Labrenzia sp. PHM005: one gene and its partner. The protein of the gene in region 2 binds, or shares a complex with, the protein of the main gene of each other region. Links are inferred from orthologs where the notes say so. Each region holds a gene or a part of one and is shown on either strand. Other genes may lie near its edges.

Region 1 (7,313 bases), 2.4 Mb from region 2 along the record:
AGGAGATCATGCAGCGCGGCTTGGAGGAGATGAATTTGCGCTGATTATGACTTCAACGAGTGAAGCGGACGTACACCACATTGCCAAAAGCCTTTGCACTCAGTTTGCAGCGCCCGTCGATCTTGGCGGTTTGGTGATCAACAGCGGTCTATGTGTCGGGATTGCGACAATCCTGCCCGGTTACACCGAATCTGAACAAATTCTGTCGCGCGCAGATTTGGCGCTGTACAAAGCCAAAGCCGAAAAAACATCCACGTACCGTTTTTATAACTTGGAAATTGCTCGGGAAGAAGCAGAGCGGCGGCAGACCAAAAGTGCACTCATTCAGGTAGTGCGGGACAGGGGTTTAGATGTCTATTGTCAGCCGATTTTGAACCTCGAAAACAAATCCGTAGACCATTTTGAAGCGCTTGTGCGCTGGAATAAGGATGACGCACATTACTTGCCGCCATCGAACTTCATTCCGTTGGCTGAAGAAATTGGTTTGATATCCGAAGTCGGGGACTTCGTTCTGACAGAGGCCTTGAAGGCGCTTTCGAGTTGGCCGGACGGCCTTTACGCGTGTGTCAATGTGTCTGTTCTCCAGTTAGGCAATGGGCAATTCGTGGAGAAAGTCACTAATGGCTTGCAGGCGTATGGGATACCCCCGCACAGGCTTGAACTCGAGGTGACAGAAAGTGTCGTGATGTCAGCGGGCTCGGGTGCACACGAGGATTTACGCAAACTGCGGAATGCGGGCCTGACCCTGGCTCTAGATGATTTTGGGACTGGCTTTTCCTCTTTTGGATACCTTCAGGATCTCCCTTTCAACAAGCTGAAGATAGATCGCAGGTTCGTCTCTGAAGTCGATACCAGCGAAGGCAGTGCTTCCATTTTGCGCACCTTGGCAGCGCTTGCCCGTAATCTTGATATGACCTGTACGGCCGAAGGCGTGGAGAACGCCAGCCAATTGGACTTTGTGTCCAATTGCGGGTGCCACTATGCGCAAGGCTATTTTATTGGACAGCCGATTCCCATTGATGATGTCCCGATCATTCGGTCCGCTGTTCCTGCAGGTTCTGCGGCGCAGCCTGCCAGCGTCTAGAGCGCGTCGCAATTTATTGAGATGCGCTTTAGTTCCAAACACGGATACCTGAATTTGGCAAAAAAAATGCCGGGTCAAAGACCCGGCAGTTTGAATTGATTCACTGTAATCAGTGGAATCACCTTCCAGAGGGGAACAGCTGGTCTGGGTATCACTGGGAGGAGGACGTGACACCCGTGTGACCAACAGTGATGCTTATATGCAGTGCACAAGCTGCATAAACAAGAGGCAGTTGCGCAGATCTGCTATGCAAATTGCGCAGAGCTCCCAATTTCCCTTGTTTTTCCGTACTTTCGGCGTGTCCGTACTGAATTAAATAGTGTGCGCTGCAGCAAAGATCCGGTGTTCTTTGCGGAGTTTTGGGGTGGATGCTGACGAAGTGGACAGGTGGTCTGCCTCGAAATCTCTCATTCTAGCCAAGTAAGATGTTTTGATGCGGACGGCCATTTACCGCCGATTGTTCGAATCAATAGACCCATTTTTGAGCGTTCTGCAGCAGGAATTCCCGGAAAGCGGTGACACGGGCGGTGTTCTTCAGTTCCGAGGGATAGACGAAATAGGTGTCAAAAGACGGCACCTTGTCTTCCTGCTCGGCAAGAACGGGAACCAAGTTGGCCCCGCTGTCGATGATGTAGTCCGGCAACATGGCAATGCCCGCGCCGGTCTGAACCGCCCGTTTGATGGCGATAATGTTGTTGACCTGAAGCACAGACCTCCGGGGACTACCGTCAGCGCGGCCAGCAGTCACCAGCCAGTTCATTGAGCGCAGATAGGCGGGGGCCTGCTCACCGAAAGTGATGATGCGATGGTCGTCAATCTCTTCGATTGTCGAGGGCGCGCCGAACCGCTGGATATAATCCGGTGATGCAAAGACGTGAAAATGCACCGTGAACAGCTTGCGCTGGATCAGATCCGGCTGGGTTGGCTGGCGCAAACGGATTGCAACATCTGCCTGACGCATGCCGAGGTCAAGCTCATCATCATCGAAGATCAGCTGCAGGTTCACATCCGGATAGATGTCAATGAAACTCCGGATGCGCGTGGCAAGCCAGGTTGAGCCGAGGCCAACAGTCGTTGTCACACGCAATGTGCCGGACGGTTTTTCCTTGCTGTCCGTCAGGCTTGATTGCACTGCTTCCAGCTTCATCAGCACGTCGCTGGCAGTGCGGTAGAGCAATTCGCCTTGCTCTGTTAGCAAAAGCCCGCGGGCATGGCGGTGGAACAGGGGCACCCCCAGATCATGCTCAAGCGCACTGACCTGGCGGCTGACGGCGGATTGACTCATGTGAAGCGTATCGCCCGCATGGGTAAAGCTGCCCGCTTTAGCGGCCGCATGAAAGATACGCAATTTGTCCCAATCCATCACAATCCCCTATCCATTCATCTGGGATTACTGTGCTATTCCGCAGCTTGTTGCGTGCTCGCAGTTTCTTGCTTGGCAAGAAACTTTTCAGCTTCCAAAGCTGCCATGCAGCCCATGCCGGCTGCGGTCACAGCCTGGCGGTAGATGTCATCGGTGACATCACCTGCAGCAAAGACACCCGGAATGGAGGTCTTCGTGGAATCTGGAGCTGTTTCCAGATAGCCGTTAGACTTTAGCGTCAACTGGTCCTTGAACAGCTCGACAGAAGGTGCGTGGCCGATTGCGATGAAGACGCCGTCGGCGGAAACTTCCTGATGGTCGCCAGTTTGCGTGTTCTTCAACCGCACACCAGTCACGGCTTTCGGTTCACCGCCTCCAAGGATTTCGTCGACCTGGTGATCCCAGATGATGTCGATCTTCTCGTGGGCAAACAGACGGTCCTGCAGGATCTTCTCTGCGCGCAGGCTGTCGCGGCGATGCACCAAGGTTACTTTGGACGCAAGGTTGGCGAGGTAAAGCGCCTCTTCAACAGCTGTATTGCCACCACCGACAACAACAACTTCCTTATTGCGGTAGAAGAACCCGTCACAGGTGGCGCAGGCTGAGACGCCAGCACCCATATAGTCCTGCTCAGAGGGAAGGCCGAGCCAGCGGGCCTGTGCGCCGGTGGCAATCACGAGCGCATCAGCGGTGAACGTCGTGCCGCTGTCTGCTTCCAGGCGGAAGGGGCGTTCGGAGAGGTCGGCCTTGATGATGGTGTCATAGACCATCTTTGTGCCGACATTTTCAGCCTGCTTCTGCATTTGCTCCATGAGCCAAGGGCCCATCACCGGATCAGCGAATCCGGGGTAGTTCTCAACATCCGTGGTGATGGTCAACTGACCGCCTGGCTGGATACCGGACACTAGGGTCGGCTCGATCATCGCGCGGGCTGCGTAAATCGCAGCGGTATAACCAGCAGGGCCGGAGCCGACGATCAAGAGTTTGCTGTGCTGTGTACTCATGGGCGTAGTTTAATCCGTTTTTCTTGTCTCAACCGTGACTGCTGGATGTTCTTCCCCAGATGAGGGCGTTCCGGCATGGTGAAGCGCGCTGTAGTCTGCCAGAATCCGTTCCGCGATCACAGGCGTAGCATCAATCGGCTCGTAGGTAGTGGTTTTCATCGGTCCTGGAAAGGGGTGAACACAGCCGAGCTGTTCCAAAGTCCCCAAAAACCGGGTGATTTTGTCGTGACCACCGCTTGGATGGAACACATGAATTGGCCGTCCGGTCGAGGTTGCTTCGCCGATCATGTTTGTGGAATCGGCCGTTGCAACAAAGGCGTCGGCTTTTGCAAGGAAGTGGCCATAGGGATTGGGGCCGTCCCCTGCCCAAAAATAGTGTCCGCCGCTGATTGCCAACTCCTCGACGGCCTTCGCTAAGTCGGCAGGCGTGCGCCGGGAAACCGTGATCAGGAAATGAGCCTGGTCATCGGTGGCCATCTGTCTCAAACCGTCAATAAATCGCTTTTGGTCAGATTCAGTGAAGGTGTGGTGACGGCTGTCCCCGCCGAGCAAAACAGCAACTTTAGGGGCTGGCGGGGAATCAATCTCCGGAAATGGTTCGGACTTCAATTCTGCCAGGCGGCTTGCCGAAAACTTATGTGGCGATGTGGGGGTGACCAGAACGTTTAGGCCACGCAGTTTATCGTGCTCCGGCACCCAAATGAGGTCGGCACTTCCCGGACCGGTTCTGGGGTCTTTTAAAAATACCGTGAAGGTCTTGCCGCCGGAAGCTTTTTTGACACGCTTCAGATAGGCAGCAGCCCGGCGTCCGGAGGCGAGGGCAATGTCGGGGTAGGGCGGCGCTATTGGGCTGTCTGCATGCGTTTCGCGATCTTTCGGAGGAAACGGGCCATAGGGCAGCCACCAGGAGTAGGGCGGCTTAGGTGCTACGGTTCGCATTTCATAGGGCAGGTGGAGTGCTTCGGCGACTCCGACACATTGAGCCACGTCGCCCGCCTTGCCATCTGACAGTATCCAAATGGTGCTGGGCGATGCCATCGATCTCAGCATAAATTGCAAGGTGTCCCGGTCGGAATCTTTCAAGATTGTGCGCAATTTTGTTATAGTCTTGCACAAACGCGCAAAAAGTCATAACTCGGCACCGAAGAAACACGTTTGTGTATGAATCTCAAGTCCTCCGGAACCTCATGCTTAGCCTTCACCGGCCCTGTATGGCGGCACCTCGATATAATATCCAAAGGAGAGCGGTGTGAAAGCGCGCCTTGATGCCATTGACTGGCAGATCCTAAAGGAATTGCAAGATGATGGCCGGATGACCAACGTTGAGTTGGCACGCCGGGTCGGTATATCTGCGCCGCCCTGTCTTCGGCGGGTCCGGGCCCTTGAAGAAGCAGGGTTGATCCAGGGCTACCGGACGCTCCTTGACGAGAAACAGCTTGGTTATGATGTCACCGCCTTTGCAATGGTCGGACTTCATAGTCAGACTGAAGCAGATTTGCTTGCCTTTGAGCAGACGGTGGAAAAATGGCCGCTCGTCCGCGAGAGCTACATGCTGTCGGGCGAGGTTGATTTTCTATTGAAATGCGTCTCGCCTGATCTGCAGACGTTTCAGAACTTTGTCATCCGGGAGCTGACGGCCGCGCCCAACGTCGATAGCGTGCGCACAGCTTTGACGATCCGCCGGACCAAAGACGAGCCTGTCGTTCCGATCGACGGCTGATATTTCTGATTGTTTAAGCGTTCTGTGGATTTTCGGGGGCAGTCTTGTTCCCCTTACCAATCTTTTTCAGGCGTGAATGCAGGCGGCGCAAGAGCGAAATGTCCCGGAGTGCGGTTCCCACGAGCGTGAAGCTGATGGTGAGCAGGGCGCAGGTGATCAGGATCGCTATGGGCAGCCATTGATCATAGTGGAACGTGTCGAGGGCATTATCGACCGTATCGACGCCGGAATAGATCCGGTTTCGAACAACTTCCCGGTAGCTGCCAATTTGTGAATTGCCGTATTTGATATACCCGAGCAGGGCGATCAAAGCCAAGACGCTGGCACTCAAGGCGACAAGGAAACCAAACAGCTTGATGGCAAATACAAGTGCCTTTTCATCGGCCCGCTGAAGCAGGCGCTTAAAGGCATCGCGCTCACGGGGTTCCAATCGGAAAGATAGGTAATACCGGTAGGCCCACAAAGGGATGGCCAGCACCAACAACCAGAAACCGATCGCCTGAAAAACCATTCCAAGACCTCCACATCTTTATGGCCGCAACTTTAGTGACTTTCGCGGCCAGATAGAAGTACCTCTGCCGAATAAGCGGCCAGGGTCAATGGGAAGTTGATTTTTCAGGCGGAAATTTGGTTCTTAAGTCGCGGACGTATCAGAGGTATTTTACGTCAACGATCTCATAGGAATGGGCACCACCGGGCGCTGCAACTTCGACACTGTCCCCAACGGATTTGCCAATCAGTGCACGCGCGATCGGAGACGAAATCGAGACCTTGCTTTGTTTGACGTCCGATTCAACGTCACCCACGATCATGTATTTCTTCTCTTCTTCCGTGTCCTCATCAATGAGAGATACGGTTGCACCAAATTTTACAACATCACCGGACAGTTTGCTGACGTCGATCACTTCGGCGCGGGAGAGCTTGTCTTCCAGTTCCGCAATCCGGCCTTCATTCAGGCTCTGAGCTTCCTTGGCTGCGTGATACTCGGCATTTTCCGATAGGTCGCCATGCGCACGTGCCTCAGAGATGGCATCGACAATTCGCGGGCGCTCAGTACCGGTACGCTCTTTCAGCTCTTCTTGGAGCATGGTGTACCCGGCGGAGGTCATCGGAACTTTTTCCATGGGTCTCAGACCTTCAGCTTATTGGGTCTTTCTAAAGAAGACCGCGCTATAAAAAAAACAAACCCAGCCGGGAAAGGATCTCTTTCCCGGCCGGTGAACAGCCATATTAGCCTCACGCGAAGTAGGATTGCAAAGGCCTAACTTCAAGACTCCCCGCTTTATGTGCGCAGATCCCCTTCGCCGCGGCCACAGAGCCTGCCAGCGTGGTGTAATAGGGCACCTTGTTCAGGAGCGCTGCGCGGCGCATGGAGCGGCTGTCAGAGATTGCCTGGGCGCCTTCTGTCGTGTTGAACACCAGCTGAACTTCGCCGTTCTTCACCGCGTCAACAATATGCGGACGGCCTTCCATGACCTTGTTGATCTTTTTCGCCTCGATGCCTTGCTCCTGCAGATACGTTTGCGTACCGGCGGTGGCAATGATGGTAAAACCAGCTTCTTCCAGGCTTCTGACGGCATCGACGACACCGGCCTTGTCCTGATCGCGCATGGACACAAACACGGTGCCCTTTTCCGGGACACCTGTGCCGCAGCCAATCTGAGATTTCGCAAAGGCGCGGCCAAAACCGTTGTCGAGACCCATGACTTCCCCGGTAGAGCGCATTTCCGGGCCGAGGATCGTGTCGACACCTGGGAAGCGCGCAAACGGGAAGACAGCTTCCTTGACCGCGATATGGTCCAGCTTTTTCTCACTGAGACCAAATGACGCAAGGCTTTCGCCGGCCATGATCCGGCTGGCGATCTTGGCGATTGGTGCGCCAACTGTTTTGGCAACAAAGGGAACCGTTCTGGATGCGCGCGGGTTGACCTCAAGAACGTAGATCTCGTCGTCCTTGATGGCGAATTGCACGTTCATCAGGCCACCGACCTCGAGCGCAAGCGCCATTTCCGTTGTCTGGCGTTTCAGTTCGTTAATCAGCTCTTTTGAGAGAGAGAACGGCGGCAGGGAGCAGGCGCTGTCACCGGAGTGAATGCCGGCTTCCTCGATGTGCTCCATGATGCCGCAGACAAAAACATCCTT
Region 2 (7,265 bases):
TTCATAATCCGGCCCATTCATTTCAAAAAGTCCACACGCCGGTTTTTCACCTGGATTGGCGATTAAGTAGGTCCCGCCGCCTTCCATCGGCATCTCCGCAAATGTCCAACCGAGCGACTTGCCGTAGAATTCCTTGGCCTTTTCGACGTCCCTCGTCATCAATTCATTCCACCAAAAATACCCGTGTTCCCACATAACATTCCCTTCCACATTTGCTGTTTCCGGAGTTTCTGTTTGAATTAATGAGAAAAAGGCACTCATTAAGCTCAGAGTATGCGGTCCGAATGTATGTAAATACAACCCGTGACGGGCACATGCAGCCCGTCCAACCCGTTGAACCCCGGGTTGGACAAAAGTTGAAATTGCTGGGAAAGGATCAGTTCTTCACCGGCCGAACCTGGCCGCTGAAAGATCCGGTAATGCAGTCCTGGTAGTGCTTGGACACATCGGACGCTGGAACGCAACCGCTGCTGTCCATTCCAAACTTCTCAGCCGATTCTTTGACAAGAGACAAGCTGATCGCGTTTATCCGCTTTTCTTCCTCCAACTCGAGAGCAACCGTTGCAACAAAGGCATCAATAGCCCCGACCCCAGCTGCAATAGCAGCCGTGTTGGGCATCGGATTTTTGGCAACCGAACCCGAGGTCAAGGTAATCGAGCCGCCGGTTTTCAGATATTTGTGCCCAACCCGGACCACGTTTACCTGGCCCATGACCTTGCTTTTTAGCGCCAGGTCGTAGGCATGATCGCTTTCATCATCAAAACGCCCCATTACGCCGTCACCCGCCGCGACAACAATGGCGTCGACTGGTCCCACTTTCTCAAACAGCGCTTTGATCGAGTCTTTGCTTTCGATATCAACTTGTAGATCGCCACTGGTTCTGCCAACGGCAATGACGTCATGATCCTGGCCCAGCAATTTAACAATTTCGGTGCCAACCAAGCCGGTACCACCAATAACTACAGTTTTCATGTTCAACTCCTATCAAAATCAGTGTGTTGAACTGACGTATCCTTCATTTCGGTCAGGAAAAAGCATAGCTTTTTGATCAATACGGTCATATTTTTAGACCATGCCGAACCTCGATCATCTCGATGTCATCGACACCATTTGCGAAACAGGCAGTTTCCAGTTGGCCAGTGAAAAGCTGAACAAGGCGCGTTCTGCGGTTTCCTATTCGGTCAAGCAAGTAGAGGACTTTTATCAGATCCAGATCTTCGACCGCTCCAAATACCGCCCCGAGTTGACCCCGGAAGGCCGAATTCTTCTCTCCCGCATTCGCATCCTTTTGGGGCAAGCACAGGCCTTTGATGCATTTGTAGAAGAGTTGAAGGGAGAAACTGAAACTGAATTGGCGCTCGGTGTTAGCAGCATTTTCCCAACCAAACAGCTCACAGGCCTGCTGAAATCGCTGCGTTCCAATTTCCCGGCAACAAGCATTCATCTGGAATTTGAAGTCGCCTCAGGCGAGCGCATGCTGCTGGCTGAAAAGGTGGATGTTGCCGTGTTTGCGGCACCGGTCCGCAATGCGTCGCTTGATTACAAACCAATCGATACGATCGACGTGCCGTTGTTGATTTCGCGGGAATTGATCAACGAGCAGCCCGATGCCATCACCCGCACTGATCTGATCCGTCACCCTCAAGTGGTCGTCAAATCCTCAGACGACAAATCCCCTGATGCCGGACTGCTCGACGAAGCGCAGAAGTGGTACGTCACAGACCTAAGCGCAAAAAAAGATCTCATTTGTTCCGGATTAGGGTGGGGGCGGGTTCCCCGGCATATGGTTGAAGAGGAGATCAACAGTGACCGCCTAGTGGTTCTGCCCACGCTTGGCGAGGTTGTACTGCCAATATGCCTGTCAAAACGCGCCAATCAGTCTTTGGGGCCGGTCGGTCAGCACATCTGGAACTTCTTTGATGTTCAGGCCGCCAGCCTTCAACAAAATGACAACGACTGAAGCGGAATTATTGAGCTTTGCTCTGCCCATAACCGGGCAAAGTCCAGCCAAAATGGATCGCACCGCCCCTTAGAACAAAGGCTATGCCTCCGGCGAGAACTGCGGCCGCCCAGGGCACAACACCGACTACCGTCAAAAGGACATAACTCCCGGCGCCAGCAAACGCTGCGCTGACATAGATCTCCGATTTGACGATCGAAGACGGCTCTCCGGCGATGGTATCCCGCAACACGCCGCCAAATGTTGCTGTCGCCACGCCCATTAAGACGGCAACCAGCACCGCATCCCCCACGCTGATCGCCTTGGCCGCACCCATCACGGAATAGGCCGAAATCCCGACTGCATCTGCCCAGCGCAGTGGTTTGCTGAGTTTTTCGATCTTGTTGGCGAAGAACCAGACCAGCACGCTGACGATCAGACAGACAACGAGGTATGTTTCGTTGACCACCCAAAAGACTGGCACGCCCAGAAGCAAATCACGAAGGGTGCCCCCGCCAATCCCGGTCAGTGTTGCAAAAAACAAAAAAGCAATAATATCCAGCTGCTTGCGGGATGCCATAATTCCGCCGGTGACTGCAAAAACAGCAACACCGAGGTAGTCCAGCAGCTGCAGCAACATGGATAGAGCCTTTTCCAAACAAAGAACCGCCCCTCATTTCCGGAAGGGCGGCTCAATTCAATCCAGTACAAGAAGCAATTAAGCGCTCTTGTCGACCGTCTGGCCCGCATCTGCCGGAGCATCGGGTTTTGGAGCTTCTTTCGGGCCGCCCTTGGAGACGCCGACCATGGCCGGACGCAGAACCCGCTCGCCAATGACGTAGCCAGCTTGTACGACCTGAACAACTGTGTTGTTCGGAACCTCAGTGTTGGGCACTTCAAACATGGCCTGATGGAAGTTCGGGTCGAACTTGCTGCCTTCCGGGTCCAGCTTGCTGACGCCGTTCTTCTCAAGCTGTTTCAAGAGATCGCGTTCAATCATCTCCACGCCATCAATCAATGCGGCAATCCCCGCATCGGCGTTTTTTCGATCGTCTTCCGGAAGGGCTTCCAGAGCCCGGCGGAGATTGTCGGAAACCGTCAGCATGTCCCGCGCAAAGCTGGAGACAGCATATTGGCGAGCATCTTTGACTTCTTTTTCTGTCCGGCGGCGCAGGTTTTCCATTTCCGCCATAGTGCGCAGCGCCCGGTCCTTCAGGTCTGCGTTTTCGGCCATCAGGGCCTCTACCGGATCAACCGCATTTTCTTCTGGAGCCGCACCAGCGCCATTGGCGCCTTCCGGTTCCGCAGTCTGTACTTCCGGCTGGTCTTCCGGGGATTTGTTTTCGTCGCTCATGGGTGTTCCGTCTGACTGAGACACTTCTTGCGGATGCTTATACGTGCGAGCGGAGCGAATTCAAAGAGGAACCGGCGGATCGCATCACGCAAATCCGCCGGTTCCGCATTTTCTTCGCCTACTGCGCTCAGCGGCAATCGCGTCTTCGGCCTTAAAGGGCGCTTTTGATCCAATCAGAGAGCTTGCCTTTCGGCGCTGCGCCCACCTGAGTTGCCATCGGCTCACCACCTTTAAAGAGGATCAGCATAGGGATAGAGCGAACGCCATATTTCATGGCCATGTCCTGGTTCTCATCGATATTCAGCTTGGTGATTTTCACCTGGCCGTTCATCTCTTCGGAGATTTCTTCCAGAGCCGGGGCGATCATTTTACATGGACCGCACCACTCAGCCCAGAAGTCGACAACAACAGGCTCATCGGAGTTCAGAACATCAGCTTCGAAGGAAGCATCGGTGACTTGGGTGGTAGCCATTACAACATCTCGTGGTTGGTTGCTTCACACATACCCAATAAAGGTATGCCAGTTGGGAGGAACGTAGGTAGCCGGAGCGCCTGCGTCAAGCGGATCGACCATCAGGTGACAAACCTGCGAATGTTTCCTCAAGCAGATTTTCCGGAATCTCCATCAAGCTCGGTGCGGAGGTCCAAAGCAAATACGCGCAGATGCGCTTTTCTGGATAAATCTGTTTCAGCAACTGCCTGTAAACACTAAGCTGCGCGCGGTACTCCAATGGGATTTCAGCTGCATTCTCCGGCGGACGGAGGTTGGTCTTGTAATCCACAATCACAACTTCGTTTTCATCCACAATCAGCCGGTCGATTTGGCCCCAAACTTCGACTTCGGTGCCGTCATGCGCGCGAATCGTTCCCGTCAATGACACTTCTGACCGCGCGTTCTGTGAAAACACAGAAACGAACGCCGGATTTTCCAGTACCTCCTTCAGCTCCGTCAGCAACGGTTCCTTGAACGAGATAAATTCTGGTTTGAGGGACTGATCCAAGAACTTTCTGGCGGCTGTCATGCGCTCACCATCCGGCAGATTAGGCAACAGCTCCAGGAGACGGTGCACCAAACGGCCACGCTCCAGCGGCCAGGAGTCTGGCTGGCGCCCGGCAGAAAGCCGAGCAAGTGCCGTTACAGGTTCAACACCTTCTTTGTCTTCCATCGCCTCAAAGGCCCGTGAGGGCTGGAGGCGGGTCTTCTTTGGCACAGGTTTGACCGGCTGATGCGCCCAATCCGGCAAGTCCAGAACCACGTCTGAAACGTCATTGTTTTCAGTGCCGTGTGCTCCGCGCCCTTGGGGCGCACCGGGGCTGTCAGGATCCTTTTGCCAACGCCATCCGGCGACTTCGCCCGCTGCATTCGTCAACTCACGGGCTTGCGGTTTCAAGGCACTGGAAACAAGAGAATACCAGCAGCTTTCATGCGCCCCACGTTTCGGCTCCCAGCCGCAGACAACCAACCGGTCTTCGGCCCGTGTCAGTGCGACATAAAGGAGGCGCCGGTATTCTTCTTCCTGTCCCTGCCGGAGCGTATCGACCGCCTCATCGTGCCAGGCGATCCGCCCAGTTCTTGGCGGCAGCCAGACAAGGGCTGGCGGCAGCAGATCATTTTCAAGTCGGGGACGTGGCAAAAACGCTGGATCGTGGATCGCGCTGACCGGCGCGGCCCCGGGGTCCACCAATATAACAATCCGCGCCTCCAGGCCTTTTGACCCATGCACGGTCATGATCCGGACCATGCCCTTGGTGTTGGTCAGCTCGCGTTTGATTTCTGTTGGCGCCGCTGCCATCCAGGCAAGGAACGCTTCCAGTCCCGGTGTCCCAGCTTGTTCGTAGGCAATGGTCAGCGCAAGAAATTCATCCAGCACGTCGTCGACCTCGACGCCAAGTCTGCGCCGAAATGCCTGCCGTCCGCCATCAGCGCCCAGTAGCCGGGCATAAAACTCATAAGGCGGCACAAAGTCGGCCCGGGCGCGCCAGTCTTCCAGCTGACTGCGCACGGTTTGCCACTTCGGTGACGTCTCTGACCGTTTGACCAGCATCTGCCACAGTGTGCCCGGCCGGATTGTCTCATCCGTTTCGCGGGCAACTTCCAAAAGATCCGTATCGTCCAGATCGAACAACGGGCTTTTTAGGACCGCGGCAAGGGACAGATCGTCCTCCGGCAGCAACAAAAAGCGGCCGAGTGCGGCAAGATCCTGAACGGCGATGTGATCGGTCAGGATGAGACGATCCGAGCCAGCCGCCGGAATGCTGAGGTTTTTCAGCTCCCGGTTCAGCGCTTCCACAAAAGGCCCGCGCTTGCGCACGAGGATCATCACATCACCTGGATCAGCCGTTCCGTCGCGCATCCATCCGGCGATGGTTGACGCGATCCGCTTGGCAACCTTCAACATCGGACTGCCGGAGCCGACATGATCCACCGGTAACCGCCAATCGTCCGGCTCGGTTATCTCGGCTTCAGCTTCCAGTGGCCAAATGTCGACAATGCCCGGATCCCGGCGGATGGCCTCGTGCACCGGCGCCACACCCTCCTGAGACAGCCCTTGATAGGCGTTCTCGTCTTTGAAGACCTCATCAACCGCACCAAGAACATCCGGCGTGGAGCGAAAAGAAAGCTGCAGGTTGACCGAATGGAATTCCTGTTCCGCCCGTTCTGCCTGACCGGAAAACGCCCGCCGCATGGCATCGAAATAGGCCGGAACCGCGCCCTGGAATGAATAGATCGACTGTTTTTCGTCGCCGACGGCAAAGAGAGTGCGCACTTTCTCCCGTCCGCTGTCGCCGACGAAGAACTCGGAGGCCAGCGCGTTGACCACTTCCCATTGGCGCGGGCTGGTATCCTGCGCCTCATCAACAAGGATATGGTCGAGCCCCTGATCAAGTTTATACTGCACCCATTGTGCGGCATCGGACTTGGCCAGCAGTGTTGCTGTTTTGACCACCAGGTCTTCAAAATCGAGATAACCCTTGGCCGTCTTGGCCCGCTCGTAATAGGTGATGACGGCGTCGGCGAGCCTTAGAAGCGAAGCCGTTCCTTCATAAGTCAGCACCTTGCGGCGGCCGTCCAGAAGATCCAGCAGACGGCCCTGTTCGGCAATCAACGCCTCAACCATCTCGGGGAAGGCTTCAGCCACTTTCTTGGTCGCCAGCGATTTGCGCGGCTCTAATTTTCCGGTCAGGAACACCGGTAGCCAGGCCTCCCGGAAAACATCCGGATCAGTTTGCCGGTTTGCGGCCACCAGCGCATCCGCCCTGCCCTGATCGGTCTTGGTGCCGGTGTTCAGTGCTTCGGCGTAACTCAAGCAGATGTTCAGATCGATTGGGCATTCGGAGCGGAAGCGATGATCGAATTCAGAGATCTGAAGTTTGGGATCAACGTCGAGGTCCTCCGCGAGCTCGGCAAGAGCAGGTTCCAGACCGCCGGCATCCACCGTCCAGCGGCGAAACGCATCCCGATTCTGAATCAGTTCATCAAGTGCCTTCTGCGCCCCGCCATCACTCATCAGATCAATGACAGAGGCAAGCGCTGCACCGAAGAGGCTTTCCGGCTCCATTTCGGCCTTATACAAGACACTCGCACGCGCTTCGGCCATCAACTCGGCAGCAATGCGGTCATCGAGCACATTGAAGTGGCCGGCGACATTGGCCTCCAGCGGAAACTGATGCAGCAGCGCTTCACAAAAACCATGGATGGTCTGGATTTTGAGGCCGCCCGGTGTTTCGAGTGCCCGGGCAAACAGGCGCCGGGCCATTACGATCCGGGCTGCGTCCGGCTGCCGTCCCTCGATCTCGAACAGCTCCTTGGCAAGATCCGCGTCGTCCATGGTCACCCAGGTGCCGAGGATCTTGAAGACACGGGTCGCCATTTCAGCGGCGGCTGCCTTGGTGAAGGTCAGCGCCAAAATGCGCGAGGGATCTGTGCCGTCCAGCAGCAGCCGCACCACCCGGCGCGACAGAACGAAGGT

The links.
Region 1: the proteins of trxA (region 2) and trxB are in contact, whole or in part, in a crystal structure (PDB 1F6M), measured with the Escherichia coli proteins. The link is inferred for Labrenzia sp. PHM005 from one-to-one orthologs.

What each region holds. Positions count from the first base shown.
Region 1 is NZ_CP041191.1:2,668,663-2,675,975, forward strand. What follows is about bases 1,468-4,219. They hold trxB (thioredoxin-disulfide reductase), read right to left. Parts: upstream 3,452-4,219; coding sequence 2,483-3,451; downstream 1,468-2,482. Other genes in these bases: FJ695_RS12010 (LysR family transcriptional regulator), read right to left, coding at 1,551-2,447; FJ695_RS12020 (mitochondrial fission ELM1 family protein), read right to left, coding at 3,461-4,219. Outside these bases: FJ695_RS12005 (EAL domain-containing protein), read left to right, coding at 1-1,084; more of FJ695_RS12020, read right to left, coding at 4,220-4,501; FJ695_RS12025 (Lrp/AsnC family transcriptional regulator), read left to right, coding at 4,701-5,171; FJ695_RS12030 (hypothetical protein), read right to left, coding at 5,185-5,682; transcription elongation factor GreA, read right to left, coding at 5,822-6,295; carB (carbamoyl-phosphate synthase large subunit), read right to left, coding at 6,408-7,313.
Region 2 is NZ_CP041191.1:285,326-292,590, forward strand. The notes cover bases 2,107-4,810. They hold trxA (thioredoxin), read right to left. Parts: upstream 3,767-4,810; coding sequence 3,446-3,766; downstream 2,107-3,445. Other genes in these bases: FJ695_RS01515 (trimeric intracellular cation channel family protein), read right to left, coding at 2,107-2,580; grpE (nucleotide exchange factor GrpE), read right to left, coding at 2,659-3,294; addA (double-strand break repair helicase AddA), read right to left, coding at 3,852-4,810. In the rest of the region: FJ695_RS01500 (VOC family protein), read right to left, coding at 1-159; FJ695_RS01505 (short chain dehydrogenase), read right to left, coding at 377-973; FJ695_RS01510 (LysR family transcriptional regulator), read left to right, coding at 1,074-1,961; more of FJ695_RS01515, read right to left, coding at 1,969-2,106; more of addA, read right to left, coding at 4,811-7,265. UniProt on the Escherichia coli protein: Participates in various redox reactions through the reversible oxidation of its active center dithiol to a disulfide and catalyzes dithiol-disulfide exchange reactions.